4 regions of the Streptomyces sp. NPDC015242 genome follow, and region 3 is predicted to be linked to each of the others. Evidence: riboswitches for the same ligand, from Rfam matches in the RefSeq annotation. Region 3 holds a riboswitch; each other region holds the start of a gene.
The links. Region 3 has a riboswitch for cobalamin ahead of ACF07N_RS29685 (cobalamin biosynthesis protein). Riboswitches for the same ligand answer to the same signal wherever they lie in the genome.

Region 1 (7,083 bases), on a different contig from region 3:
ACGGCGATCGCCGCGGTGGGGAACTTGGTGCGGACCCGTTCCAGGGTGTCGTCGAGGCCGTCGCCCGCCAGGGCCAGGACGAGTTCCTCCAGGCCCGGGTTGTGGCCGATCAGCAGCAGGGTCTCCACCTCGGCGGGCGTCTCGCGCACGACGGTCAGCAGGCCCGCGGGGCCGGCGGCGTACAGGCGCCGGTCGTGGCGGACCGGCGGGGGCGTGCCCCACTCGGCGGAGGCCAGCTCCCAGGTGCGGCGGGCGCGGACGGCGGTGGAGCACAGGGCGAGGTCCGGCAGGCAGTCGGCCGCGGCCAGGGCCCGGCCGGCCGCGGGGGCGTCGCGGCGGCCGCGGGGGGCGAGCGGGCGCTCGTGGTCGGCGACGTCCACGGGCCAGGCGGACTTGGCGTGCCGCAGCACGACCAGGCGGCGCAGGGGGCCGGCGCCGGTGCGTTCGATCATGAGGAGGTTCCCAGGTCGCGGGTGAGGTCGAGGCCGAGGAGGCGGTCGGCGTAGGCGTAGGTCTCGAAGCGGGCCCCGTCCGGCAGGTCCGGGTCGTGCTCCACGCGGCGCAGGACGCCGAGTACCCCGGGCAGGTCCAGGTCGTCCTCCCAGGCGTCGCGCAGTCGTGTCCGCACGTCGTCGGGGACCGGCCGCGACGGGTGGCGGGCCCACCGCGCGACCGCGGAGCGCCAGCGGGCGAGGGTGGCGCCGGCCTCGTGCAGTGCGGCCGCCTCCAGCCGGACGCCGGCGCTGTGGTGCCGGGCGAGCAGGGCCAGACGCAGGACGGCGGGGTCGGCGGGGTCCGCGACATCGGGCGGATCGGGCCGTACCGGTGCGACGGCGATGCGGATCCCGTCCGGTGCGGGGCCGCCCTCGGCCGCGACATGCACGGCCTGGGCCCGCCCGAGGCCCGCTCCGGCGTCCGGACCGTCCTCGAAGGGGTGGATGCCGAGTGCCGTGGCCCGGGCCCGCAGCTCCGCCCGGCGATGCCCGCCGCCCGGCAGCAGGGCCCACACCGGCGTGCCGCCGATCTCCAGGGCCCGGACGAGGAGGTCGGCGACGAGCAGCACCCTCAGGTCCGTGGTGTCCGAGCCGGGCACGTGGGCCTCGACCCTCGTCAGTCCCCGGCGGGCCGGGGCGGCGTCGGCCGGCTCTCCGGTACGGGCGTCGATGATGCGCAGCACGAGGCGAGCGTAGGCGGACGGGCCGGGACGCGCAGTCATGCGCGCTGCTTTCGGGTCACGGCCGGGCGGCGGTGCCTGGGGGCGGCGGTGCCTTGGTGGCGCCGCGCCGCGCCGCATGGACGGGACGCCGCGCCGGCAGGACGCCGCACGAGCGGGACGCCGCTCAGTGCAGCGTGCCCAGGTACCGCACGTGGGGCACCCCGTCGGGCCCGTCCGCCTGGACGCGGGCCCGCACCCCGTACACCTCGGCGATGAGCTCCTCCGTGAGGACGTCCGCCGGTGTGCCGCCCGCGACGACCCGCCCCGCGCACAGCACGACGACCCGGTCGCAGTACATCGCCGCGAGGTTGAGGTCGTGCAGGGCGACGACGGTGGTGACCGGCAGCCGGTTGACCAGGGCGAGCAGGTCGAGCTGGTGGTGGATGTCGAGGTGGTTGGTGGGCTCGTCCAGGAGGAGCTCGCGGGGTTCCTGGGCGAGCGCGCGGGCGATCTGCACGCGCTGGCGTTCACCGCCCGACAGGGTGTGCCAGAGCCGGCCCGCGCGGTCGGCGAGGCCGGTGCGTTCCAGGGCGTCCCGCACGGCTCGCTCGTCCTCCGCCGAGGCGGGCGTCCAGGGCCGCCGGTGCGGGATGCGGCCGAGCCGTACGACGTCCTGGACGGTCAGCTCGGTCTGGGTGTCCGACTGCTGGGCCACGACGGCGAGGCGGCGGGCGACCGTGCGCCGGGGCAGGTCGTCCAGCGGCGTGCCGTCGAGGGTGACGACCCCGGCGGTCGGCGTGAGCAGTCCGGCCAGCAACCGCAGAAGCGTGGACTTGCCCGAGCCGTTGGGGCCGAGGACGCCGAGGGTGGAACCGGGTTCCGGCGCGAGGACGACACCGTCGAGGACGAGCCGCCCGCCGGCAAGCCGCCCGACCCGCTCGGCCCGCAACCCACCGGTCCCCCGGACGGCCGCCGTTCCGCCGACACCCCGGTCGGCCCGCGACCCACCGGTCCCCCGGCCGGCCCGCGACCCACGGGCATCCCGCTCGGTCCGCGACCCGCCCGCATCCCGGCCGGTCCGCAACCCACCGCCATCGCCGCCCGCATCCCGGCCGGCCCTCAGCCCGCCGCCATCGCCGCCGGCCCCCTCCGCCCCCGACCCCCCGGCACCCCGGCCGGTTCGCCCGGGCGGCCGGCCCCCGGCGTCCGCCGCTGTCCGCTCCCCGCTCACCGCGTCCGCCTCGTCCGGTACAGCACGGCCACGAACGCCGGCACCCCGATGAGCGAGGTCACCACACCCACCGGCACCTCCCGCGGCTCCAGCACCGTCCGGGCCAGCGTGTCGACCCACACCAGGAAGACCGCGCCGGCCAGTGCCGTGACGGGCAGCAGCCGGGCGTGCCCGGGCCCGGACAGCGCGCGGGCCGCGTGCGGCAGGACCAGGCCGACGAAGCCGATCGCCCCGGCCGAGCTGACCAGCGCCGCGGTGAGCAGGGCCGTGACGCACAGCAGCACCAGACGGGTGCGGGCCACGGACACGCCCAGCGCGGCCGCCGCCTCCTGCCCGAAGGCGAAGGCGTCGAGGGTGCGGGCGTGGGCGAGGCACACCACCAGGGCCACGGCCAGCGCGGCCAGGCACAGCCACACGTCGGTCCAGCCCACGCCGCCGAGGGAGCCGAGGAGCCAGAACAGCACGCCCCGGGTCGTCTCCGCGTCGGCGGAGGTCATCACGATGAAGGAGGTGAGCGCGGAGAACAGCTGCATGGCGGCGACCCCGGCGAGGACCACCCGGTCGGTGGTGCCGCCCAGGGTGTGGCTGAGCAGCAGCACCAGCGCGAAGGAGACCAGGGCCCCGAGGAAGGCGCCCGCGGAGACGGAGACCGCTCCGCCGCCCGCGCCCAGCACGACCACGGCGACCGCGCCGGTGGAGGCGCCCGAGGAGACCCCGAGCACGAACGGGTCGGCCAGCGGGTTGCGCAGCAGCGACTGCATCACCGCCCCGCACACGGCGAGTCCGGCCCCGCACACGGCCGCGAGCAGGGTGCGCGGCAGCCGCAGCTGCCAGACGATGCCGTCCCGGATCGGCGTCAGCTCCGAGCTGCCCAGGCCGAGGTGGGCGGCCACCACGGACCACACGTCCCCGACGCGTATGTCGGCGGGGCCGATGGTGATGGCCACGGCGAGGGAGGCGACGAGTGCGACCGCTCCGGCCGCGCCGAGCGCGAGCCCGGTACCGCGGCGGGGCAGGGAGACGGCCGCCGGGCGGCCCCCGGTCTCCGGCAGCGGGTCCCGGGCGGTCACTTCACCAGCCCGAACCGGCGCAGGCCCGCGGCGACCCGTTCGACGCCCTCGACCGTGCGGATGGTCGGGTTCATGGCCTGCCCGCTGAGCAGCACGTACCGCTTGTGCCGGACCGCGTCCATGTTCTTCGTGGCCGGGTTGGACTCGAGGAAGGCGATCTTCTTCGCGGCCGACTCGGCGGTCTGCGACCTGCGGGTGAGGTCCCCGATGACGAGGACGTCGGGGTCGCGGTCGGCGACGGTCTCCCAGTTGATCTGCGGCCATTCCTGGTGCGTGTCGTCGAAGACGTTCCGCGCGCCGAGGGAGCGGGTGATGATGCCGGGCGCCCCGCAACAGCCCGCCATGTAGGGCGACTCGGAGTTGGCGAACCAGTACAGGAGGGTGACGTCGGAGGCGTCGATGCCCGCGGTGGCCTTCCGCATGCGCCGGCGCAGCGAGTCCACGAGGGCGTCGCCGCGTTCCCGCACCCCGAAGACGGCCGCCAGGTCGCGCACCTCGCCGTAGACGGCGTCCATGCCGAGGGCCTTGTCGCGGGCACCGTCGCCACCGCCGGAGTTGTCCTTCCCTGCGCAGTCGGACGGGGAGACGTAGGTGGGGACGCCGAGCTTCTCGAACTGCTCGCGGGTGGCGACGCCGCCCCGGCCGAGGGTGGAGACGAAGGAGGCGGCCACGAAGTCCGGGTCCGCGTCCAGGACCCGTTCGAAGGAGGGGTTGTCGTCGGCGATGCGCGGCACCGTCGCGTTCGCCTTCGCCAGGCCCTTCATCACCGGGTCGGTCCAGGTGGCCGTGCCCGCGAGGCGGTCGGCGAGGCCGAGGGAGAGCAGGATCTCGGTGGTGCCCTGGTTGAGGGAGACGGCGCGCTCGGGCGGGGTCTCGACGCGCACCGCGTGGCCGCAGTTGTCGAGGGTGACGGCGGCCTTCGCCGGGGCGGGCTGCGGGTCGCCGCAGCCGGTGAGGAGCAGGGAGCCGGCCGCGAGCAGCACGGCGGCACGGGCGGATGGGGCGAGGGGCACGGGGAACCAGTCCTCAGTCGTCGAGGGCCCGATCGCGGAGCCCGGTCGTACGGTGCTCCCCCGCCGCGCACCGGCCGCGGGGGCCGCCAGCAGGTCTTCGGACTCGGGTTCACCCGGATCGGAGCGCCTTCCCGGACGTCCGTAGCGGAAGTCCAGTGGCCGAGGCCCCGCCCGTCCCCCTCACCGCTGCGCGTCAGTTCCGGATTTCCACCGGATTCCCTGACCCACGTACATGGGTTCGACTGGCCTCGGCAAGCTATCACGGCGGGTTCCGGGGAATCACCGCGCGTGCCGCGTGGTTGCCGGGACAGCACCCTTTGTCCACGACGTTCTCGAGGAGGCCGCCGGTGTACGGCGACGAGGCAGCGGTCCGCAGGATTCTCACCGGGCTCGGCGACACCTGGGCCGTGGTGGGCCTGTCGTCGAACCGGCAGCGCGCGGCGTACGGGGTCGCGGCCGTGCTCCAGCGCTTCGGCAAGCGGGTGGTGCCGGTGCACCCGAAGGCCGAGACGGTGCACGGCGAGCAGGGTTACGCGAGCCTGGCGGACATTCCCTTCGACGTGGACGTCGTGGACGTCTTCGTCAACAGCGAGCTGGCGGGCGCCGTCGCGGACGAGGCGGTCGCCAAGGGCGCGAAGGGCGTCTGGTTCCAGCTGGGGGTCCTCGACGAGGCGGCGTACGAGCGGACCCGGGCCGCGGGTCTCGAGATGGTGATGGACCGCTGCCCGGCGATCGAGATCCCGCGGCTCGGGCGGTGACCGGCGCGGCTGCTCGCCGCCGGGCCCTGAGGCGGTGCGCCCTTCCGGCCGCGGCGGGGGTGCCCGCCCCCTGACGCCGCCTCCATAATGAGCGGCATGGCCGACCTCCCCCTGCCCGCGAACTCCGGCGCATCCGAACGCTTTCCGGTCGTCGTGGTGGGCGCCGGCCCCGCCGGACTGACGGTGGGCAACATCCTGCGGGCCGCCTCGGTGGACTGCCTGGTACTGGAGACGGAGACCCGGGAGTTCATCGAGCAGCGGCCCCGGGCCGGGGTCATCGAGGAGTGGGCCGTGCGCGCCCTGGAGAAGCGCGGTCTGGCCCGCAACCTGCTCGACCGGGCGGAGCTGCACAGCGCGTGCGAGTTCCGCTTCGGCGGGGAGCGCTACCGCTTCTCCTACGGCGAGCTGACGGGCAGCCACCACTTCGTCTATCCGCAGCCGCTGCTGGTGACGGACCTGGTCCGGGAGTACGCCGACGTGCGCGGCGGGCGGATCCGCTTCGGCGTGAGCGACGTCCGGCTCCACGACCTCGGCTCCGACCGGCCGTCGGTCTCGTACGTCTGTCCCGACACGGGTGAACGGCGGGTGGTCCGGGCGGACTTCGTCGCCGGGTGCGACGGGGCGCGCGGGGTGAGCCGGGCGTCACTGCCCCCGGAGCGGGTGCGCATCGCCCGGCACGACTACGGCATCGGCTGGCTGGCGCTGCTCGCCGAGGCCCCGCCGTCCGCGGACTGCGTGCTGTTCGGCTGTCACGCCCGCGGGTTCGCCGGGCAGATGCCGCGCAGCCCCGAGGTGACCCGCTACTACCTCCAGTGCCCGCCGGGCGACGACCCCGGCAACTGGCCGCACGACCGGGTCTGGGCGGAGCTGCGGGAGCGGCTCGGGGCGTCCGGGGCGCCCCCGCTGACGGAGGGCCGGCTGATCGAGAAGCGCGTGCTGGACATGCACGACTACGTGGTCGAGCCGATGGTGCACGGCCGGCTGTTCCTCGCGGGCGACGCGGCCCATCTGGTCGCCCCCATCGCCGCCAAGGGCATGAATCTCGCCCTGCACGACGCCTTCCTGCTCGGTGACGCCCTGGTGGACCACCTGACCCGGGGCGAGGACGGCGGCCTGGCCGGCTACGCCGAGGCGTGCCTGCGGCGCGTGTGGGACTACCAGGAGTTCTCGCAGTGGCTGTCCGAGGTGTACCACGGCACGGCGGCGGGCGATCCGTTCCGCGCGGGCACCACGCTGGCCCGGCTGCGCCGCCTGTTCACCTCACCCGTCGCGGCGGCGGCCTTCGCCGAGCAGTACCTCGGGACGGCCGCGCGCTACTGACTCAGTCGTGCGGAGGCCGGTCGCCGATCCGGTGGTCGGCCACGTTCAGTGCCTCGTCCACGAGCCGGCGCAGATGACCGTCGTGGAGTGAATAGACGACCCGGCGGCCCTCCTTCCGCGTGTTCACCAGGCCCGCGAGACGCAGGCGCGCCAGGTGCTGGCTGACGGCGGGCCGGGCCGCCCCGCACGCCTCGGTGAGGGTCGTGACGTCGGCCTCTCCCCCGGTCAAAGCATGCAGCAGGGCGAGGCGCGTCCGGTCCCCGAGGAGCGCGAGGAGTTCGGCGGCGAGCGCGAACTGCTCCTCGCCGGGGCTGCGCGGGTGCGCATCGTGCGCAGGTGACAGGTGCATGCGTGCGCTCATACGCACATAATGGCGCCAGGGACGCGCGCGCGTCCACCCGCCCCGCACCCGGAAGGGAACCCCGTGAGCGACCGGCACGAGCACTCCCACCCCCGCGACCATGACCACGGCCGTCACCGTGGCCACAGTCATGACGACGACCCTGGTCACGGCCACGGCCACGGCCACGACCAC
Region 2 (7,083 bases), on a different contig from region 3:
CCTCGCGCAGTGCCTCGCGGGTGCGGGCGTCCCACACGCCGAGCCGCTTGAGCTCGTCCACCAGGTAGGAGTTGACCTGGAGGAACTCGCCGGACAGCGTCTCGCGCTTGAACAGGTTGGACACCTGCGGCTCGATGCACTCGTACACGCCCGCGATGGAGGCGATGGTGGCGGTGGGCGCGATGGCGAGCAGCAGCGAGTTGCGCAGGCCGGTCGTGGCGATCCGCTCGCGCAGGGCCGCCCAGCGTTCGGGCCAGGTCAGCTCCACGTCGTAGTGGTCGGGGTGCAGCACGCCCCGGGCCGTACGCGTCTTCTCCCAGGCGGGCAGCGGGCCGTTGCGCTCGGCGAGGTCGGCGGAGGCCTCGTAGGCGGCGAGCATGACGCGCTCGGCGAGGCGGGTGGACAGGGCCTTCGCCTCGGGCGAGTCGAAGGGCAGGCGCAGCTGGAAGAAGACGTCCTGCAGACCCATCGCGCCGAGGCCGACCGGGCGCCAGCGGGCGTTGGAGCGGCCCGCCTGCTCGGTCGGGTAGAAGTTGATGTCGACGACCCGGTCGAGGAACGTCACGGCCGTGCGGACGGTCTCGTCCAGGCGCTCCCAGTCGATGTCCCCGCCGGTCACGAACGCGCCGAGGTTGACCGAGCCGAGGTTGCAGACCGCCGTCTCGCCGTCGCTGGTCACCTCCAGGATCTCGGTGCAGAGGTTGGAGGAGTGGACGACGTGGCCCGGCTCGGCGGTCTGGTTGGCGGTGCGGTTGGCGGCGTCCTTGAAGGTCATCCAGCCGTTGCCGGTCTGCGCGAGGGTGCGCATCATCCGGCCGTACAGCTCGCGCGCGGGCAGCGTCTTGCGCGCCAGGCCCTTCGCCTCGGCGGCCCGGTAGGCGGTGTCGAACTCCTCGCCCCACAGGTCCACCAGCTCGGGCACGTCCGCGGGGGAGAACAGCGACCACTGCGCGTCGGCGTTCACCCGGCGCATGAACTCGTCCGGGACCCAGTGCGCGAGGTTGAGGTTGTGCGTGCGGCGGGCGTCCTCGCCGGTGTTGTCGCGCAGTTCCAGGAACTCCTCGATGTCGGAGTGCCAGGTCTCCAGGTAGACCGCGGCGGCGCCCTTGCGGCGGCCGCCCTGGTTCACGGCGGCGACCGAGGCGTCGAGGGTCTTCAGGAACGGGACGATGCCGTTGGAGTGGCCGTTCGTGCCGCGGATCAGCGAACCCCGGGCCCGGACGCGGGAGTAGGCGATGCCGATGCCGCCGGCGTGCTTCGACAGGCGGGCGACCTGGTGGTAGCGGTCGTAGATGGAGTCCAGCTCGTCCTTGGGGGAGTCGAGCAGGTAGCAGGACGACATCTGGGGGTGCCGGGTGCCGGAGTTGAACAGGGTGGGGGAGGAGGGGAGGTAGTCGAGGCGGCTCATCAGCCGGTAGAGGGCGGCGACTTCGTCCACGGCCCGTGCGGTGTCGTCCTCGGCGAGGCCGCTCGCCACGCGCAGCAGGAAGTGCTGGGGCGTCTCGATCACCTTGCGGGTGAGGGGGTGGCGCAGCAGGTAGCGGCTGTGCAGGGTGCGCAGGCCGAAGTAGCCGAAGCGGTCGTCGGCGGTGGTGTCGATCAGGGCGTCGAGCCGGGCCGCGTGCACCCGGACGAACTCGGCGGTGCGGTCGGCGATGAGCCCCTCGCGGTGCCCCACGGCGACCGACTCCGTGAACGACGAGACGCCCTGGGAGGCGGCCTCGGCGCGGATGCCGATGGTCAGCAGCCGGGCGGCCAGCCGGGAGTAGGCGGGGTCCTCGGAGATGAGACCGGCGGCCGCCTCGGTGGCCAGCTCGCGCAACTCCGCCTCGTCGGCCCGCGCCGACCGGCCGCGCAGGGCGGCGGCGGCGACCCGGCCGGGGTCGGCGTCGGGGAGGTCGGCGGTCAGTTCGGTCAGGGTCCGCAACAGGGCGGCACCGGGAGCGTCGTGCGCTTCTTCCGCGGGTTCTTCGGCGGCTGAGACCGGATCGGCTGGCGCGATGGTCACGTGGGGCTCTCCCTCGCTCGGCACGGGGCCTCGTCGAGGGCAGGGGGCAGCACACGAGCGCACGCGGCGTCGCGTCCACCGGCCCATTCCACGAGGCCCGGACGTCAGGCACACCGGCCGGGTGGCCGGGCGCACTGTCGGCAGGTCCTCGGACTGACGCCCATACCGCGTGAAAGGGCATGGGTACACCGTTGCGGGACAGTTCCGGATTCGCACCGGATTCCCCTGCGGCGACAGCGAGCATGAGCATACATCTTGTGCCGGGTTCGATCGGCACCCCCAGATGTTGTGTCGCGCTGGTTTCAGAGCGTCAGCTGGTAGGTGTGCAGAGTGATCTCCGGCAGGCGCGGGACGGGCACCGGGCGAACGACGGCGGGCCGCCGTGAGGTGTGCTCACGGCGGCCCGCTGCGGGTCGTTCGTCGTGCGGGGCGCGGTGCCGGGCGCCCCAAAGGTCAGTGCGAGGAACCGGCGGTGGCGGGCGGCAGTTCGACCTGCACCCCCGGGTCGCCCGCGTCGGCCGTGTAGTCCTCCGGCTTGGTCTCGTCGACGCCGTCGGGGGCCTTCAGGGCCTTGAGGACGAACGTCAGGACCACCGTCACCACCACGTTCAGCACGAACGCCGTGAGGCCGATGTAGCCGATCTCGCCGATGCCGGGGATCTCCTTGGAGGAGCCGCCGAAGTGCTTCTGCGTCGGCGAGGCGACCCCGTACGCGGCGACCGTGCCGTAGACCATGCCGACCGCCCAGCCCGCGAGCAGCGCCCAGCGGTGGAACCAGCGCGTGAACAGGCCGCCGACCAGGGCCGGGAAGGTCTGCAGGATCCAGATACCGCCGAGCAGCTGGAAGTTGATGGCGACCGTCTTGTCCATCGTCAGCACGAAGGCCAGGGCGCCCACCTTCACCAGCAGGGACACCAGCTTGGAGACCTTGGTCTCCTGCGCGGGCGTGGCGTCCGGCTTGATGAAGTCCTTGTAGATGTTGCGCGTGAACAGGTTCGCGGCCGCGATGGACATGATGGCCGCCGGCACCAGCGCGCCGATGCCGATCGCCGCGAACGCCACACCGGCGAACCAGTCCGGGAACATCGTCTCGAACAGCTGCGGGATCGCCAGCTGCCCGTTCTGCACCTTGATGCCGGCCGCGATCGCCATGAACCCGAGCAGCGCCAGCAGACCCAGCATCAGCGAGTACAGCGGCAGGATCGTGGTGTTGCGGCGGATCACCTCACGGCTCTTGGAGGACAGCGTCGCCGTGATGGAGTGCGGGTACATGAACAGCGCCAGCGCGGAGCCCAGCGCCAGCGTGGCGTAGGTCCACTGGCCCGCCTCGGGCGGTGTCAGCGCACCGCGCGGCGCGCCCGTCGCCGGGTTGGTCTGGCTGAACGCGTCGCCCGCCTTGGCGAAGATGTCGTCGAACCCGCCCAGCTTGATCGGGATGTAGATGATCGCCACCGCGATGACGATGTAGATCAGCGTGTCCTTCACGAACGCGATGAGCGCGGGCGCCCGCAGACCCGACGAGTACGTGTAGGCCGCCAGCACACCGAAGGCGATCAGCAGCGGCAGGTCCTTGATGAACCAGTTGGTGTTCTCACCGCCGCCGACCCCCATCACGTCCAGCACGGCCTGGATGCCGACCAGCTGGAGGGCGATGTAGGGCATCGTCGCCAGGATGCCGGTGAGCGCCACGGCCAGGGACAGGCCCTTGGAGCCGAAGCGGCCGCGCACGAAGTCGGAGGTCGTCACGTAGCCGTGCTTGTGGGAGACCGACCACAGGCGCGGCAGGAACGTGAAGATCAGCGGGTAGACCAGGATCGTGTAGGGCACCGCGAAGAAGCCCGCCGCTCCCGCCGCGTAGATCGCCGCCGGCACGGCCACGAAGGTGTACGCCGTGTACAGGTCGCCGCCGAGCAGGAACCAGGTGATCCAGGTGCCGAACGAGCGGCCGCCCAGGCCCCATTCGTCCAGGCTGTGCTCGTTCTCGGCCTTGCGCCAGCGCGCGGCGAGGAAGCCCATGACCGTGACGGCCAGGAAGAAGAAGATGAAGACGGCGAGTGCGACGCCGTTCACGCCGTCCTTCACTCCGACGCACCGCCCTTCGCGGCCGAGCGGGCGCGCTGGTCACGCTGCCACAGCTTGAAGGCGATCATCGTCAGCGCCGTGGAGATCAGCACCCAGGCCATCTGGTACCAGTAGAAGAACGGGATGCCGATGAAGGCCGGGTCGGTCTTCGCGTACGAGCCGACCCACAGCATGGCGATGAAGGGCGCTATGAGACAGACGGCGATGACGACGCGCATCGGCGTCACCACCGGCCCTCTGCTGGTTTCCGGGGGTTGCGACATCAGGCGGCTCCGTCCCCTCAAGTGATCACCTGTGCAATGCGCAGGCAATCTAGGTCAGGGTGCGGCGGAAGCGGAACCCCTCGTCCGCAATGCGGTACCCAAAAGAAACGGGAGTCCCGCCGTGGGCCGGTCGCGTCGCCGGCCGGTCACTCCTGGGGGCGCTTCAGGCGGGCCACGAACTTGTACCGGTCGCCGCGGTAGACCGACCGCACCCACTCCACCGGCTGGCCGTCCCGGTCCAGCGAGTGCCGGGACAGCATCAGCATGGGCAGGCCGACGTCGGTGCCGAGCAGGCCCGCCTCGCGCGGGGTGGCCAGCGACGTCTCGATCGTCTCCTCGGCCTCGGCGAGATGGACGTCGTAGACCTCGGCGAGCGCGGTGTAGAGGGACGTGTACTTCACCAGGGACCGGCGCAGCGCGGGGAAGCGCTTCGCGCTCAGGTGCGTGGTCTCGATGGCCATGGGCTCGCCGTTGGCCATGCGCAGGCGCTCGATGCGCAGCACGCGTCCGCCCGGTGTGATGTCGAGCAGCCCGGCGAGCCGGTCGTCGGCGGTGATGTAGCCGATGTCCAGCAGCTGTGAGGTCGGCTCCAGGCCCTGGGCGCGCATGTCCTCGGTGTAGGAGGTCAGTTGCAGGGCCTGCGAGACCTTCGGCTTGGCGACGAAGGTGCCCTTGCCCTGGATGCGTTCCAGCCGGCCCTCGACGACCAGCTCCTGCAGTGCCTGGCGCACGGTCGTGCGGGAGGTGTCGAACTCCGCCGCGAGGGTGCGCTCGGGCGGGACGGGCGTGCCCGGCGCCTGGGTCTCCGTCATGTCGAGCAGGTGCTTCTTCAGGCGGTAGTACTTGGGCACACGTGCGGTACGGACGGGCACCCCGTTCTCGTTCTCCGCACTGCTGACGTCGGTGCTCATGCTCCGCCTTCCCGGCTCGGTCCGCCGAACGATCTCACTTGTATACCGTCGGCGCCTTGTTTGGTCTAGTCCACCGTTGTCAGTGGTCTACCTGAAGTATGGCCTCTGCAAGCGGGTTTTCGCTGGCTTCTTACTTAAAGGTTCCTGCATATGTAGGTCGCATAACGGCTGGTCAGAGCCTTCTCGCGACCCTTGACAGGCTGGTTGGCCTGGGCCAAGCTCCCCGTACTGGTCTACACCAATGGTCCAGGCCCGGCCCACCGTCCAGTGCGGGGAGCCAGGGGGGTTGTGGGATCCCTGAGGAGGGTGGCGTGAAGCGCAAGCTGACAGCCGCGATCGGTATCGCGGGCATGATGGTCTCCATCGCGGCGTGCGGCGGCGAGGGCGACGGGGGCTCGGACAAGGGCGGCGCCGACGCCAAGGAGCTGACCGTCTGGCTCACCGTCGACGCCCAGAACAACTGGCCGGAGCTGGTGAAGGCCGCCGACGACGCGGTGAAGAAGAAGCACCCGGGCCTGAAGATCGAACACGAGTACTACGGCTGGCCCGACAAGAACGCCAAGCTCGACGCCGTCCTGGCCACGGACAAGGCCCCCGACGTGGTCGAGATGGGCAACACCGAGATGCTCGGCTACATGGTCAAGGGCGCCTTCGCCCCCCTCGACCAGGGCAAGTTCGACAACTCCGACGCCTGGCTCGACGGCCTCAAGGCCTCGGTCACCTACGAGGACAAGACCTACGGCGTCCCCTACTACGCCGGCGGCCGCGTCGCCAACTGGCGCAAGGACGTCGCCGCCTCGGTCGGCGTGAAGACGCCCCCGAAGACGTACAAGGAACTGACCGGCGCCCTGGACAAGATCCAGAAGAAGCAGGGCGACAAGTTCAACGCCTGGTACCAGCCCACCCGCGACTGGTACGCGGCCATGTCCTTCGTCTACGACGCCGGCGGCGCCATCGCCACCGAGTCGGGCGGCCAGTGGAAGGCCTCGCTCTCCTCGCCCGAGTCCCTCAAGGGCCTCAAGGAGTTCAAGAACGTCGTCGACAAGTACATGCACGGCGACAAGACCAAGGACGAGTCCGACCGCTACATCGTCTACGGCCAGGGCAAGTCCGCCATGATCTTCGCGGCCGCCTGGGAGGGCGCCACCGCCGAGGACCCGAAGAACGACAAGAGCGGCAAGCTCAAGGGCAACCTCGAGAACTTCGTGATGCCCGGCCCGTCCGGCAAGAACATGCCCGTCTTCCTGGGCGGCTCCGACCTCGCCGTGCCGGTGAAGTCCGACGCGCAGGACCTGGCCGCCGAGTGGATCAACGCGTTCACCGGCTCCTCCGGGCAGAAGGGCCTGATGGCCAAGGGCAACCTGCCCAACAACAAGACGGACCTCGCCACGCTCAAGAACGACCCCAAGACGGCGGTCCCGGCCACCGCGGCCGAGTCCAACTGGTTCGTCCCGATGGCTCCCGGCTGGGGACAGGTCGAGAAGGCGCAGATCCTGCAGACCATGCTGCAGAGCATCGGCACCGGCAAGAAGTCCGTCGAGGCCGCCGCCAAGGAGGCGGACGCCGCGATCGACAAGGTCATCAACACCAAGTGACCTACGGGCGGGGCTCCCTCACACGGAGCCCCGCCGTCGTCAGGACCTGAGGGACCGCCAAGGAGCGCGCGATGAGTGCCGCAGACACCACCACCCCCGCCAAGGTGCCGCCGCCGCGGCCGGTACCTTTGCCGCCCCCCGCCGGCCGGCGGCCCCGCCGCCAGCGCACCTCGGGCGGTGCCGCCGTCCCGTGGCTGCTGCTCGCCCCCTGCCTGCTGGTCCTG
Region 3 (7,083 bases):
GGGACGGCGAAGGGGGCGTGAACGGGGGGGTGCATGCGGCCGGGCCGCGGGAGGTGCCGGGCGGAGGGTCACATGAGAGGGGTCAGGAAGCGCCGGAGGGCCTCCTCGTAGGCCTGGGGGTCGGCGTTCCACATGGCTCCGTGGGGGGCGTTGCCGACGGTGCGCAGGGAGACCATGTCGGGCCGGGCCTCGGCGAGCCGCCGGGACAGCCGCCAGGGGGCGACCGTGTCGTCCGGGCCGTGGAAGACCAGGGCCGGGACGCGCAGGCCGTCGTAGGAGCTGGTGCCGCGGTCGCCGGGCAGGCCGGTGCGGCCCTGGGCGGCGCGCACGGCGAGGGGCAGCAGCGCGCCCGGGGTGCGGCGGGCCGCGGCGAGGGCGCGCAGGGTGGTCTCCCAGCTGAGCACCGGGGAGTCGAGGACGAGCCCGGAGACGTGGTCGCGCAGTCCGGAGCGCTCGGCGGCGCGCAGGGCCATGGTGGCGCCGGTGGACCAGCCGTGCAGCACGATCTGCCGGGCGCCGTAGCGCACGGCGTAGCGGATCGCGGCGTCGAGGTCGCGCCACTCGGTCTCGCCGAGGTGGCTCAGGCCGTCGGGCGGGCGGGGTGCGCCGAGGTCGCCGCGGTAGGCGAGGGCGAGCACCGGGAAGTGGTTGCGGTGCAGGAAGCCCAGGACGTTCAGGGCGAGTTCGCGGGTGGTGCCCAGGCCGTGCACGGCGATGACCCAGGTGTCCCGGGCGCCGGGCACGAACCAGGCGGGCAGGGCGCCGAGCTCTCCGGGGACGTCGACGTCGGCGTGTGCGACGCCGAGCGCGGAGCCCGGGTCGCCCACGTGGACGTTGGGGGTGAGCCAGGCCGGGTCGCCGGGGCGCAGGGTGCCGTGCGTGACGCCCTCCAGGCGGCGCACGACGGTGTCGGCGGTGTGCGGGGCGCCGGGCAGGACGGGTCCGACGATCGCGTGGCAGCCGTCGCCGGACAGGCCGTAGCGGCCGGGCCGCAGGGCGGCCAGGTCGCGGGTGAGGGTGATCTGCCCGGCGGCGGTGCCGTGCACGGTGAGCCGGGGCTCGGTCGGCAGCGGACGGCCGGGGCGCGCCCTGAGCGCGGCGTCGCTGGCGAGCCGGCCGGCCGCCACCGCGGCGGCACCGGCCCCGAGGGCGGCGGAGACGGCAGCGGCCGTCGCTCTGGCAGTGCGCACCGCTCCAGTGTCCCGGCGCGGTCCACGGGCGACCAGCGGGAGACGGCGGCGGGGTGACGGCGCCCGGGTCAGCCGCGCTGGCCGTAGCCGCGCAGCCGCTCCTGGACCTGGCCCAGCTGCCGCTCGGTCAGCAGGCTGGGGGTCAGGCCCGGCACCGACGCGGCGGTGAGCCACACGCGGCACATCCACTCCAGCTGGGCCGTGCGGTCGTAGGCCTGGTCGAGGGTGGCGCCATGGGTGACGGTGCCGTGGTTCTGCAGGAGGCAGCCGGAGCGGCCGTCGAGGGCGCGCAGCATGTTCCGGGCCAGTTCCTCGGTGCCGTAGGTGGCGTAGGGCGCGACCCGGACGGGTCCGCCGAGGGCCGCGGCCATGTAGTGGATCAGCGGCAGCTCGGTCACGAGCGTGGACACGGCCGTGGCGTGGACGGCGTGGGTGTGCACGACGGCACGGGCGTCGGTCGTGCGGTGGACGGCGAGGTGCATGGGCAGCTCGCTGGTGGGGACGAGGGTGCCGAGGACCTGCCGGCCGTCGAGGCCGACGCCGGTCACGTCGGCGGGCGTGAGGCGGTCGTAGGGGACGCCGGACGGGGTGACCAGGACGGTGTCCCCGACGCGCACCGAGACGTTGCCCGACGTGCCGACGACGAGTCCCTCGGCGACCGTGCGGCGGGCCGTCGCGACGAGGTCCTCCCAGGCGCGGGCCTCCTCGGGGCGGGCCCTCCTGCGCCGCGGCTCCCCCGCGCCCGGCCCGCCGTCCGGGGTTCCGCCCGTGTCCCGCTCGTCGTCTCGCTGCTCGGCCATGGCGCGATCCTGCCAGGGCGGGGCCGGCGCACCACCCCGCGGGGGCACTTCGGGCCGGAAACCGGCCACCCGTGACGGCACCCGCGGGGGGGGCAGGTCGTACACGACCGCGGGTCACTCGATCGGCTGAAGAGGGACGCGGGGAGAGCCTGGACCGCGGGGGTGTGGGGAGCCTGACAGCAGGGCGAACGCCGAACCCTTGTTGTGGACACCCCTGCGCCCCTCCCAGTTCATCTTCCGTTCACTCGGGTTACTTACGTTCGTCCAGCCAATGACCTCGAACGATTGCCTGGGTAAATGGAAAGCTTCTCGCTGATCCTCGCGATTGTGGTGGTAACCGCACTCGCGTTCGATTTCACGAACGGTTTCCACGACACCGCGAACGCGATGGCCACGACCATTTCCACGGGCGCCATGCGGCCGAAGGCCGCGGTCGCGATGTCCGCGGTCCTGAACCTGGTCGGCGCCTTCCTGTCCGTCGAAGTCGCCAACACGATCTCCAAGGGCCTCGTCGACGAGGCCGGCATCCGTCCCGAAGTCATCTTCGCCGCCCTGGTCGGCGCGATCCTGTGGAACCTGCTGACGTGGCTGGTCGGACTGCCGTCCAGCTCCTCGCACGCCCTCATGGGCGGCCTCGTGGGCGCCACGATCGCCTCGGCGGGCGTCGGCGCGGTGCACGGCGACGTGCTGGTGACCAAGGTCCTGATCCCGGCGGTCGCCGCCCCGCTGGTGGCGGGCATCGCGGCGATGCTGGCCACGCGGCTGACGTTCTCCCTGGGCCGCAAGGCCGACGGCAAGGCGTCCGCGAAGGGCTACCGGGCCGGCCAGATCGCCTCGGCGGGCCTGGTCTCCCTGGCGCACGGCACCAACGACGCGCAGAAGACGATGGGCGTCATCACCCTGGCCCTGGTCGCCGGCGGCGCCGTCGCGCCCGACTCGGACCCGCCCATGTGGGTCATCCTGTCCGCGGGCGTCGCGATCGCCCTCGGCACCTACCTGGGCGGCTGGCGCATCATCCGCACCATGGGCAAGGGCCTGACCGACCTCCAGCCGCAGCAGGGCTTCGCCGCCCAGACCAGCGCGGCCACGGTCATCCTGGCCTCCTCGCACCTCGGCTTCTCCCTCTCCACGACCCACTCCGTGTCCGGCGCGGTGATGGGCGCGGGCCTCGGCCGCAAGGGCGGCGTCGTCCGCTGGTCCACCGCGACGCGGATGTTCGTCGCGTGGGGCCTGACCCTGCCGGCCGCCGCCCTGGTGGGCGCGCTCGCCGAGTACGTCACCGGCTTCGGCGCCTGGGGCACCGCCGCGGTGGCCGTCTTCCTCGTCGCCTCGTCGGCGGCCATCTGGAAGATCTCCCGGCGCGAGGTCGTCGACCACACCAACGTCAACGACACCGACGACGAGCCGGCCGGCGTGGTGACCACGGCGATGGCCGCGGTGACGCCGCCTCCCGCGGGCGACGTGCCGCCGATCCCGGCCCAGGCGACCGCAGAGCGGACGCCCTCCACGACCGCCACCTCGGTCTGACCCCGCCCACCGGTTCACAAGGAAGCAGCAGAGATGAAGATCGACTGGGCGGCCCTCGGCTCCGTCTTCGGCGTCAGCCTCGTGGTCACCGTGGCCCTCGTGGGCCTGTTCACCCTCGGCATCACCGGCCTGTCGCGCCGCGAGCGGGCGGTGGCGCAGGGCGGCTCCGCCGGCCTCGCGGTGACGGGCGCGTACGCGTGCTTCGCCGCGTGCGCGGCGGCCGTCGGCTACGGCATCTACCTGATCGTGGCCTGACGCCCCGATCGCACAGCGTGTCCGCCGGGCGGCACGGGACCCGGGTCCCGTGCCGCCCGGTCGTCGTGTGCGGGTGGGGGCGGTGTGGGGTTCTCCACACTCTCCCCGCGCAGGTCAAGGGCAAGTTGACGGCGGTTCGCGCCCGTGGTGGACTTCCGGGGCCAGTACGGCGGCAGGAGAGGAAGCCGGTGTGAGTCCGGCGCGGTCCCGCCACTGTCACCGGGGTAGCCATCCCCCGGGAGCCAGGAACTCTCACCGCCGGTCACGTCGAACCAGGGCGCGGACACCCTGAGTGAGGACACATATCGCCATGCGCGGCTGCCGATCGAGGTTCAGCACCCCACCCCTGCCTGTCCTGTTGGGCGGCTGAGCCCATGGGTGCCGGTCGCGTCTTCGCGTACGGTGCCGCCGCCGGCCTGATCGGTGACCTGCTGCTCGGCGACCCCCGCCGGGGACATCCGGTCGCCGCGTTCGGGCGGGCCGCGGGTGCCGTGGAACGGGTGCTGTGGCGGGACCACCGCGGGTGGGGCGCGCTGCACACCGCGGTGTGCGTGGGAGGAGCCGTCGCCCTCGGGGCCGTCGCCGAGCGTGCCGTACGTCCCTGCGCCGTCGCCTCCGTCGCGCTCACCGCCGCCGCCACCTGGGCCGTCGTCGGGGGTACGTCGCTCGCCCGCGAGGCGGAGACCATCGGGCGGGCCCTGGAGGCGGGGGACGTCGAGGCGGCCCGGGCGCGGCTGCCTCATCTGTGCGGACGGGATCCGCAGGCCCTGGACGCCGACGGGATCGCCCGGGCCGTGGTCGAGTCCGTCGCCGAGAACACCTCCGACGCGGTGGTCGGGGCGCTGGTGTGGGGGGCCGTCGGCGGGGTGCCGGGGCTGCTCGGGTTCCGGGCCGTCAACACCCTGGACGCCATGGTCGGGCACAGGTCGGCCCGGTACCGGCGCTACGGATGGGCCTCGGCGCGTCTCGACGACCTCGCGGGATGGCCGGGCGCGCGGCTGACCGCCGTGCTCGCGGTGCTGGCCGGGCCGGATCCGCGCGGGGCCGTGCGCGCCTGGCGGGCCGACGCGGCGCAGCATCCCAGTCCCAACGCCGGACCCGTGGAGGCCTCGTTCGCGGGGGCGCTCGGGGTGCGGCTGGGCGGGACGCTGTCGTACGGCGGGCGGGTGGAGCACCGGCCCGTGCTGAACACCGGCGGGCGGGCCGTCGCCCGGCGCGATGTCGAACGGGCCGTGCGGCTCTCGCGGCGCGTCACCTGGCTGGCGCTCGGGGTGTGCGCCGGCGCGCGGTTGCTGAAGAGGGGGAAGTGAGCATGAGCGGTGGGCTTCTCGTCGCCGGGACCACCTCCGACGCGGGCAAGAGCGTCGTGACGGCCGGGATCTGCCGGTGGCTGGTACGGCAGGGCGTCAAGGTCGCGCCGTTCAAGGCGCAGAACATGTCCCTGAACTCGTTCGTGACGCGGGAGGGCGCCGAGATCGGGCGGGCGCAGGCGATGCAGGCGCAGGCCTGCCGGGTGGAGCCGACCGCGCTGATGAACCCCGTGCTGCTCAAGCCCGGGGGCGAGCAGAGCAGTCAGGTCGTGCTGCTGGGCAAGCCGGTCGGTGAGCTGAGTGCGCGCGGCTATCACGGCGGGCGGCAGCAGAAGCTGCTCGGCACGGTGCTGGACTGCCTGGAGCAGTTGCGGGGCACGTATGACGCGGTGATCTGTGAGGGGGCCGGTTCTCCCGCCGAGATCAACCTGCGGCGGACCGACATCGTCAACATGGGCATCGCCCGCAACGCCGGGCTTCCCGTGCTCGTCGTCGGCGACATCGACCGGGGCGGTGTCTTCGCCTCGTTCTTCGGCACGGTGGCGCTGCTGTCCCGCGAGGACCAGGACTGCGTCGCCGGGTTCCTGGTCAACAAGTTCCGCGGGGACGTCTCCCTGCTGGAGCCGGGCCTGGACATGCTGCACGGGCTGACGGGGCGGAAGACGTACGGCGTGCTGCCGTTCCGGCACGGGCTGGGGATCGACGAGGAGGACGGGCTGCGCGTCTCCCTGCGGGGAGCCGTGCGGGAATCCGTCGTCGCGCCGCCGCTCGGCGAGGACGTGCTGCGCGTCGCCGTGTGCGCGGTGCCGCTGATGTCCAACTTCACCGACGTGGACGCCCTGGCCGCCGAACCGGGCGTCGTGGTGCGGTTCGTGGACCGGCCCGAGGAGCTGGCCGACGCCGACCTCGTCGTCGTGCCCGGCACCCGCGGCACGGTCCGGGCGCTGGACTGGCTGCGGGAGCGGGGGCTCGCCGACGCCCTGGTGCGCAGGGCCGCCGAGCAGCGGCCCGTGCTCGGCGTCTGCGGCGGCTTCCAGCTCCTCGGCGAGCACATCGAGGACGACGTGGAGAGCCGCCGGGGTCACGTCGACGGGCTCGGGATCCTGCCCGTGCGGGTGCGGTTCGCCCGCGAGAAGACCCTCACCCGGCCGGAGGGCGAGGCCCTCGGCGAGCGGGTCGAGGGCTACGAGATCCACCACGGGGTCGCCGACGTCACCGGCGGCGAGGCCTTCCTGGACGGCTGCCGGGTCGGCCAGACCTGGGGCACGCACTGGCACGGCTCGCTGGAGTCGGACGGCTTCCGGCGGGCGTTCCTGCGCGAGGTGGCGGCCGCCGCGGGCCGCCGTTTCGTGCCGGCTCCGGACATCTCGTTCGCCGCGCTGCGCGAGGAGCAGCTCGACCGGCTCGGCGACCTGATCGAACAGCACGCGGACACCGACGCGCTGTGGCGGCTCATCGAGTCCGGCGCGCCGCAAGGACTGCCCTTCATCCCACCGGGAGCACCCGCATGAGCACTGTGTTGTTGTTGTCGACCGCCGACACGGACCTGCTGGCGGCCCGGGCCGCCTCCGGTGCCGAATACCGGATCGGCAACCCGACCCGCGTGGACGTCCGGGAGGAGCTCCCGGCCCTGCTGGACGGGGCGTCCGTCGCCGTCGTCCGGCTGCTCGGCGGCAAGCGGGCCTGGGAGGACGGGCTCGCCGCGCTGAAGGCGTCCGGGATCCCGACCGTGCTGCTGGGCGGCGAGGCCGTGCCGGACGCGGAGCTGATGGCCGAGTCGTCGGTGCCGGCCGGTGTCGTCGCCGAGGCGCTGAAGTACCTCGTGGAGGGCGGGCCGGAGAACCTCACCGAGCTGGCCCGGTTCCTGTCCGACACCGTGCTGCTCACCGGTGAGGGCTTCGCCGCGCCGCGGAAGATGCCAGAGTACGGCGTCCACGGCGAGCGGGCGCACCACGAGGGCCGCCCCACCGTCGGCGTGCTCTTCTACCGGGCCCACGAACT
Region 4 (7,083 bases), on a different contig from region 3:
CCCCTAGGATGGTCGGACGCAACGCTCGCACCGGGAGAGATGCCCATGGGCACCGAAGAAGCCGCATCCGTCACGATCGGCAGGGGAGCCCTGGACGCCCGGTCGGCCGGGCCCATGGTGCCGCGGCTGGTGCTCGGCGCCCGGCTGCGGCGACTGCGCGAGGAGCGGGGCATCGGCCGCGCCGACGCGGGGCGGGTCATCCGCTCCTCCTCGTCCAAGATCAGCCGGATGGAGACCGGGCGTCACGGATTCAAGCTGCGCGACGTCGCCGACCTGCTCACGCACTACGGCGTCACCGACGAGGCCGAGCGCGCCACCCTGCTGGCCCTCGCCGAGCAGGCCAACACCCCCGCCTGGTGGCGCTACTACAGCGATGTCGTGCCCCCGTGGATGCAGACGTACCTCGGGGCCGAGCAGGCGGCGAGCCTGGTGCGCTGCTACCAGGTCCAGCGCGTGCCCGGCCTGCTGCAGACCCCCGACTACGCGCGCGCCTCCCTCCGGGTCGCCCACCCCCAGGCCGGTCCGGCGGAGATCGAGCGCCGGGTCGCGCTGCGGATGACCCGCCGGCGGATCCTGTACCGGCAGCAGCCCACCCGGTTGTGGGCCGTGCTCGACGAGGCGGCGCTGCGCCGCCCGGTGGGCGGAATCCGGGTGATGCGCGCCCAGCTCAGGCACCTCATCGAGGTCTGCCGGCTGCCGCAGGTCACCCTGCAGATCCTGCCGTTCTCCTCGGGCGGGCACGCGGCGGAGGGCGGCCCGGTGACCATCCTGCGCCTGCCCGGCGGGCAGCTGCCGGACATCGTCTACCTGGAGAAGCTGACCACCGCCCTGTACCCGGACAAGCCCGCGGAGATCGAGCGCCACTGGGACGCGATGAACCGGCTGGTGGTCGAGGCCGAGTCGCCGGACGAGACCCCGACCATCCTGCACCGCGTCCTGCAGGAGACCTGACGACTTGGGCGGAAGCCCCGGCGGCCGCACCGGCGGTGCGACGGCTCAGGACTTGCGGGCGACTCCGCCGTACTGGTGCACCTCGGCGGGCAGGTCGAGGGCGGCCGCGTCGGGGCGCCAGCGGGAGCAGGACGTGACGCCCGGTTCGAGCAGGTCCAGCCCGTCGAAGTAGCGGGCGATCTGCTCCGGGCTGCGCAGGATGTAGGGGATCGAACCGCCCTCGTTGTACTGGTTGATGGCCCGGACGTAGTCCTCGCTGGTGTCGGTGGAGTCGTAGCTCACGAGGTAGCTGCCGGAGGGCAGGGCGTCCACCAGCTGCCGCACGATCGAACGGGCCTCGTCGTGGTCCTCGATGTGGCCGAGGATGCCCATCAGCATCAGCGCGACGGGCCGGTCGAAGTCCAGGGTCCTGCCGGCTTCCCGGATGATCGTGTCCGGCCGGCGCAGGTCGGCGTCGACGTAGTTGGTGACGCCTTCCGGGGTGCTGGTGAGCAGCGCGCGGGCGTGGGCGAGGACCAGCGGGTCGTTGTCGACGTAGACGATCCGGCTCTCCGGGGCCACGCGCTGGGCGATCTGGTGGGTGTTGTCCACGTTGGGCAGGCCGGTGCCGACATCGAGGAACTGCCGGACGCCCTCCTCGGCGGCGAGGTGGCGGACGGCGCGCGCGAGGAAGTAGCGGGCGGCGCGGGCCCCGGTCTCGATCCCGGGGAAGATCTCCCGGAAGGCGTCACCGGCGACACGGTCCACCTCGTAGTTGTCCTTGCCGCCGAGCCAGTAGTTCCAGATCCGGGCCGAGTGCGGCACCGAGGTGTCGATCTTGTCGAACGGCTCCTGCTCGGCGTTCTCCACCTGCTCGCTCATGGACGCTCCTGGGTGTGGTCGGGAAGCCCCACGTTATCCGGTACATGCCTCCGAGCGGGCCAACTCCTGCGCCGTGCAGAGGAGTTCGCCCAGTGGCGGCCCCGCCGCACATGCCGCCCCCGGGCGGTTCCCTACGGGCGGGTACAGTGAGCGGGTCGTCATCACACCGTACGGGGGAAAGCCGGTGCAATTCCGGCGCTGACCCGCAACCGTGAACCGCCACCACAGCGGCGGTGAGCCGGATCGCCGCGTACGGTCCGTGACCGGCTCACGTGCCCGGCAGTCCGCCGGGCACGGCACCGTCGAGGTATACGGAGCCGAGCCGCCGGGGTGTCCCGCGCTGCCCGGCTCCCGCACAGGGAGAGGCACCCGCCGATCATGAACGTCCGCCGCAGCGCCGCGATCCTGGCCGCCGCCGCCGTGATCGGCGCCGCCGCCCCGGCCGCCGCCGACCCGTCCCCCTCGCCGTCCCAGGCACTCCCCTCCGCCCTGTACGGCGACGCGGACCCGACGTACGACGGCGTCTGGCGCCAGTCGCTCGCGCTGCTCGCGCAGGACACGGCCGGTGTGCGGCCGGCCACGAAGTCCGTGGAGTGGCTGGTGCGCCAGCAGTGCGCGGACGGCGGGTTCGCCTCCTACCGCCCCGACCCCGCCACCGCCTGCGGCGCCAGGACCCCGCTCGACACCAACGCCACGTCCGCCGCCGTGCAGGCCCTGGCCGCGCTCGGCGGGCACGACGACGTCACCGGCAAGGCGGTCACCTGGCTGAAGTCCGTCCAGAACAAGGACGGCGGCTGGGGTTACGCGCCCGGCGGCGCCAGCGACACCAACTCCACGTCGGTCGTCATCGGCGCGCTCGCCGCCGTGGGCGAGCGGCCGGACCGGGTGGAGAAGAGCGGCAAGTCGCCCTACGACGCGCTGCTGAAGTTCGCCCTCCCCTGCGACGGGGACGGCGCCGGGGCGTTCGCGTTCCAGCCGGACAAGAAGGGCGAACTGGCCGCCAACGCGGACGCCACCGCGGCCGGTGTCCTCGGCGCCCTGGGCCGGGGCATGGTCGTGAAGCCCGGTCAGAAGCCCGGCGGGACGTCCGGCGCGGCCTGCGCCGAGCCGCGCACCCCGGAGCAGGCGGCGGCGAACGGGGCCGCGTACCTCACGTCCGCCCTCGGCGAGGACGACGACCACCTGATGTCGGCCCTGGCCGGTGCCGAGCCGCAGCCCGACCACGGCAACACCGCCGACGCGGTCGTCGCGCTGGCCGCGCGCGGCGACACCGAGCAGGCGGAGAGGTCCGTGCGCTGGCTGGAGAAGAACTCCGCGGACTGGGCGGCCCGGAGCGGTCCGGCCGCCTACGCCCAGCTGATCCTCGCCGCCCACGCGACGGGCGCGGACCCGCGCGACTTCGGCGGCGCGGACCTGGTGAAGCAGCTCAACGGGACCGGCCCGGCCCCGCAGGCCGCCGCGGACGCCGGCGGCAAGGCCGTCAAGGACGACAAGGACGACTCGGACTCGATGTTCGGCGTGTGGTGGTACGTCGGCGTCTGCCTCGTCGCGGGCATCGGCATCGGGTTCCTGTTCACCGGCCGCCGGAAGCAGCAGCCGTGATCCGCCGGGCCGTTCTCCTGCTCCTGGCCGCGCTCCTGCTGGTCGCGGGCGCGGGCCAGGCGGCCCGGGCCGCCGGTTACCGGTACTGGTCGTTCTGGGAGCGCGACGGCGGCCGCTGGGTCTACGCCACCCAGGGCCCGTCCACGGCCCGGCCCTCCGACGGGGACGTCCAGGGCCTCCGCTTCGCGGTGAGCGAGGACTCCGAGGACGCCGCCCGGCCCCGCGGCCGGGCCGACTTCGCGGCGATCTGCGCGAGGACGCCCGCCCGGGAGGGCACCAAGCGCGTCGCCCTGCTCCTCGACTTCGGCACGCCCGCGGACGCCCCCGAGGGCGAGACGCCGCCCGCCGCGAGGACGGCCTGCGCGCAGGTCCCGCCCGACGCCACGACCGCCGAGGCCCTCGCCGCGGTGGCCAAGCCCCTGCGCTACGACACCAACGCCCTGCTGTGCGCGATCTCCGGCTACCCGGACAGGGGCTGCGGCGAGCCGGTGTCGGGGAAGCAGCGGAAGCCGGCGGCGGAGCGGAGGGAACAGCGGGACGACGGACCGTCCCTGGGTCTCGTGGCGGGCGTCGGCGTGGTGACGCTCCTGGCCGGGGCGGCGATCTGGCAGGTACGCCGGCGTGGGTAGGACGCTCCACCCCGGCGCCTGGTGGCTGTGGGCCCTCTCCCTCGGCACCGCGGCCACCCGCACCACCAACCCCCTCCTGCTCGCCCTGCTCGTCGCCGTCTCCGCGTACGTGGTGGCCACCCGGCGCCCGGACACCCCCTGGTCCCGCTCCTACGGCGCCTTCGTGAAGCTCGCTCTCGCCGTGCTGCTGATCCGCCTGCTGTTCGCGACGGTCCTCGGCTCGCCGATCCCCGGCACGCACACGCTGTTCACGCTCCCCGAGGCCGCCCTGCCCACCTGGGCGCAGGGCATCCGCCTCGGCGGCGAGGTCACCGCCGAGGCCCTCACCTTCGCCCTGTACGACGGTCTGAAGCTCGCCACCCTGCTGATCTGCGTCGGCGCCGCGAACGCCCTGGCCAGCCCCTCGCGGCTGCTGAAGTCCCTGCCGGGCGCCCTGTACGAGACGGGTGTCGCGGTGGTCGTGGCCCTCACGTTCGCCCCGCACCTGATCGCGGACGTGCGGCGCCTGCGGGCCGCCCGCCGCCTGCGCGGCCGCCCCGACCAGGGGATCCGGGGCCTGCTGCAGGTGGGCCTGCCGGTGCTGGAGGGCGCCCTGGAACGCTCGGTATCCCTCGCCGCCGCGATGGACGCCCGCGGCTACGGCCGTACGGCCCGGGTCCCGGCCGCGGTGCGGCGGACCACCGCCGCCCTCACCCTCGGCGGTCTGCTCGGTGTCTGCGCCGGTACGTACGGGCTCCTCACGGCCGAGGGCGGCAGCTACGGCGTCCCGGTCCTCCTCGCCGGCGTCACCGCCGCTCTGGCGGGCCTCAAGCTCGGCGGCCGCCGTTCCCTGCGCACCCGTTACCGCCCGGACCGCTGGGACGTGCGCGCCTGCCTCGTCGTCGCCTCGGGCGTGGCGGTCGCGGCGCTGCTCACCCTCGCCTCCGTGCGCGACCCCGCCGCCCTGCATCCCGGGGTGGTCCCGCTCGTCGCCCCGGCTCTTCCCGTGTGGCCCGCGGCGGCCGTGCTGCTCGGCCTGCTGCCCGCCTTCGTCGCCCCCGATCCCCAGGAGCCGTCGTGATCCGCTTCGAGGACGTGTCCGTCACCTACGACGGGGCCGCCGGACCCACCGTCCAGGGCGTCGACTTCGAGGTCCCCGAGGGTGAACTCGTCCTGCTCGCGGGCCCGTCCGGGGTGGGCAAGTCGACCGTCCTGGGCGCGGTCAGCGGTCTCGTGCCGCACTTCACCGGCGGCACGCTGCGCGGCCGGGTCACCGTCGCCGGCCGCGACACCCGCACCCACAGGCCGCGCGAACTGGCCGACGTGGTGGGCACGGTCGGCCAGGACCCGCTCGCCCACTTCGTCACCGACACCGTCGAGGACGAACTCGCCTACGGCATGGAGTCACTGGGTCTCGCCCCGGACGTGATGCGCCGCCGGGTCGAGGAGACGCTCGACCTGCTGGGCCTCGCGGACCTGCGGGACCGCCCCATCGCCACGCTCTCCGGCGGCCAGCGGCAGCGCGTCGCGATCGGCTCGGTGCTCACCCCGCACCCGAGCGTGCTGGTCCTGGACGAGCCGACCTCCGCGCTCGACCCGGCGGCGGCCGAGGAGGTCCTGGCGGTCCTCCAGCGGCTGGTGCACGACCTGGGCACGACGGTCCTCATGGCCGAGCACCGGCTGGAACGCGTCATCCAGTACGCCGACCAGGTCGTCCTGCTGCCGGGCCCGGGCGCGGCCCCCGTGGTGGGGCCGCCGGCCGAGGTGATGGCCGTCTCCCCGGTGTACCCGCCGGTGGTGGCCCTGGGCCGGCTGGCGGGCTGGACGCCCCTGCCGATGACGGTCCGCGACGCCAGGCGCAGGGCGGCCCTGCTGAAGCAACGGCTGGAAGGCGCCCGGCAGGAGCGCGGGGAACGGCGCGACCAGCCCCGGAGCACCCGCGACCGCTCCGCGGTCCCCGCACCCATCGGCGCACTCCGCTCCCTCTCGGTCACCCGCACGCGCGTTCAGGCCCTCCGCTGCGTCGACCTCACCATCGCCCCCGGCGAGACCATCGCCCTCATGGGCCGCAACGGCGCCGGCAAGTCCACCCTGCTCAACTCCCTGGTGGGTCTGGTCACTCCCAGCTCGGGAACGGTCCGCCTCGGCGAAGCCGTCCCCCACCGCACCGCCCCGAAGGACCTCGTCCGCAAGGTCGGCCTGGTCCCGCAGGAACCCCGCGACCTGCTCTGCGCCGACACCGTCGCCGCCGAGTGCGCGGCGGCCGACCGGGACGCGGGCGCCTCTCCCGGCACCTGCCGGGGCCTGGTCACCGAGCTGCTCCCGGGCGTCACCGACGACATCCACCCCCGGGACCTGTCGGAGGGGCAGCGGCTCGCGCTGGCCCTGGCCGTCGTGCTGACGGCCCGCCCCCCGCTGCTCCTGCTGGACGAGCCGACCCGCGGCCTGGACTACGCGGCGAAGGCCCGCCTGGTCGCGGTGGTGCGCGGCCTGGCCGCCGAGGGGCACGCGATCGTGCTGGCCACCCACGACGTGGAACTGGCGGCGGAGCTCGCCCACCGGGTCGTGCTGCTCGCCGGCGGCGAGGTGATCGCGGACGGCCCGACGGCTCAGGTCGTGGTCTCCTCCCCGTCCTTCGCCCCGCAGGTCACCAAGATCCTGGCCCCGCAGCAGTGGCTCACGGTCTCCCAGGTCCGCGCGGCCCTCGGCCCCGGGGCCGCCTCGTGAGCGCGCAACGGCAGGCGCGGGCCGTCCGCCTCGGCCCCCGCTCGCTCACCGCACTGCTCCTGGTCAGTGCCGTCGGGGTCGCCGGTTTCGGCTGGCCCTTCCTCGCGCCGCCCGGCTCGCAGGTCGGCGCGCACGCGCAGGACGCGCCCTGGCTCTTCGCGGGCCTGCTGGTGCTGCTGGTTGCGGTCGTGGCCGCGGCGATCTCGGAGTCGGGACTCGGCCCGAAGGCGGTCGCGATGCTCGGTGTGCTGGCCGCGGCCGGGGCGGCCCTGCGGCCGATCGGCGCGGGGACCGCCGGCATCGAGCCGATGTTCTTCCTGATGGTGCTCAGCGG

Region 1: linked by a shared signal. The riboswitch ahead of ACF07N_RS00355 (ABC transporter substrate-binding protein) and the one ahead of ACF07N_RS29685 (cobalamin biosynthesis protein) in region 3 are both predicted to bind cobalamin.
Region 2: linked by a shared signal. The riboswitch ahead of ACF07N_RS07755 (ribonucleoside-diphosphate reductase subunit alpha) and the one ahead of ACF07N_RS29685 (cobalamin biosynthesis protein) in region 3 are both predicted to bind cobalamin.
Region 4: linked by a shared signal. The riboswitch ahead of ACF07N_RS33250 (prenyltransferase/squalene oxidase repeat-containing protein) and the one ahead of ACF07N_RS29685 (cobalamin biosynthesis protein) in region 3 are both predicted to bind cobalamin.

What each region holds. Positions count from the first base shown of each region.
Region 1 is NZ_JBIBUF010000001.1:67,811-74,893, reverse strand. It holds gene ACF07N_RS00375 (SixA phosphatase family protein) at 1-452, opposite strand, end outside; gene ACF07N_RS00370 (hypothetical protein) at 449-1,216, opposite strand; gene ACF07N_RS00365 (ABC transporter ATP-binding protein) at 1,341-2,105, opposite strand; gene ACF07N_RS00360 (FecCD family ABC transporter permease) at 2,384-3,403, opposite strand; gene ACF07N_RS00355 (ABC transporter substrate-binding protein) at 3,454-4,470, opposite strand; cobalamin riboswitch at 4,541-4,732, opposite strand; gene ACF07N_RS00350 (CoA-binding protein) at 4,818-5,228, shown strand; gene ACF07N_RS00345 (4-hydroxybenzoate 3-monooxygenase) at 5,325-6,548, shown strand; gene ACF07N_RS00340 (ArsR/SmtB family transcription factor) at 6,550-6,909, opposite strand; gene ACF07N_RS00335 (cation diffusion facilitator family transporter) at 6,973-7,083, shown strand, end outside.
Region 2 is NZ_JBIBUF010000002.1:508,337-515,419, reverse strand. It holds gene ACF07N_RS07755 (ribonucleoside-diphosphate reductase subunit alpha) at 1-2,008, opposite strand, end outside; cobalamin riboswitch at 2,130-2,288, opposite strand; gene mctP (monocarboxylate uptake permease MctP) at 2,462-4,090, opposite strand; gene ACF07N_RS07745 (DUF3311 domain-containing protein) at 4,087-4,353, opposite strand; gene ACF07N_RS07740 (GntR family transcriptional regulator) at 4,500-5,264, opposite strand; gene ACF07N_RS07735 (extracellular solute-binding protein) at 5,576-6,859, shown strand; gene ACF07N_RS07730 (carbohydrate ABC transporter permease) at 6,931-7,083, shown strand, end outside.
Region 3 is NZ_JBIBUF010000009.1:358,770-365,852, reverse strand. It holds gene ACF07N_RS29705 (alpha/beta hydrolase) at 69-1,190, opposite strand; gene ACF07N_RS29700 (class II aldolase/adducin family protein) at 1,259-1,990, opposite strand; gene ACF07N_RS29695 (anion permease) at 2,288-3,517, shown strand; gene ACF07N_RS29690 (hypothetical protein) at 3,551-3,772, shown strand; cobalamin riboswitch at 3,888-4,047, shown strand; gene ACF07N_RS29685 (cobalamin biosynthesis protein) at 4,147-5,082, shown strand; gene ACF07N_RS29680 (cobyric acid synthase) at 5,085-6,593, shown strand; gene cobN (cobaltochelatase subunit CobN) at 6,590-7,083, shown strand, end outside.
Region 4 is NZ_JBIBUF010000012.1:37,192-44,274, reverse strand. It holds gene ACF07N_RS33260 (DUF5753 domain-containing protein) at 46-951, shown strand; gene ACF07N_RS33255 (SAM-dependent methyltransferase) at 997-1,812, opposite strand; cobalamin riboswitch at 1,920-2,078, shown strand; gene ACF07N_RS33250 (prenyltransferase/squalene oxidase repeat-containing protein) at 2,191-3,414, shown strand; gene ACF07N_RS33245 (SCO2322 family protein) at 3,411-4,043, shown strand; gene ACF07N_RS33240 (CbiQ family ECF transporter T component) at 4,036-5,103, shown strand; gene ACF07N_RS33235 (ABC transporter ATP-binding protein) at 5,100-6,749, shown strand; gene ACF07N_RS33230 (ECF transporter S component) at 6,746-7,083, shown strand, end outside.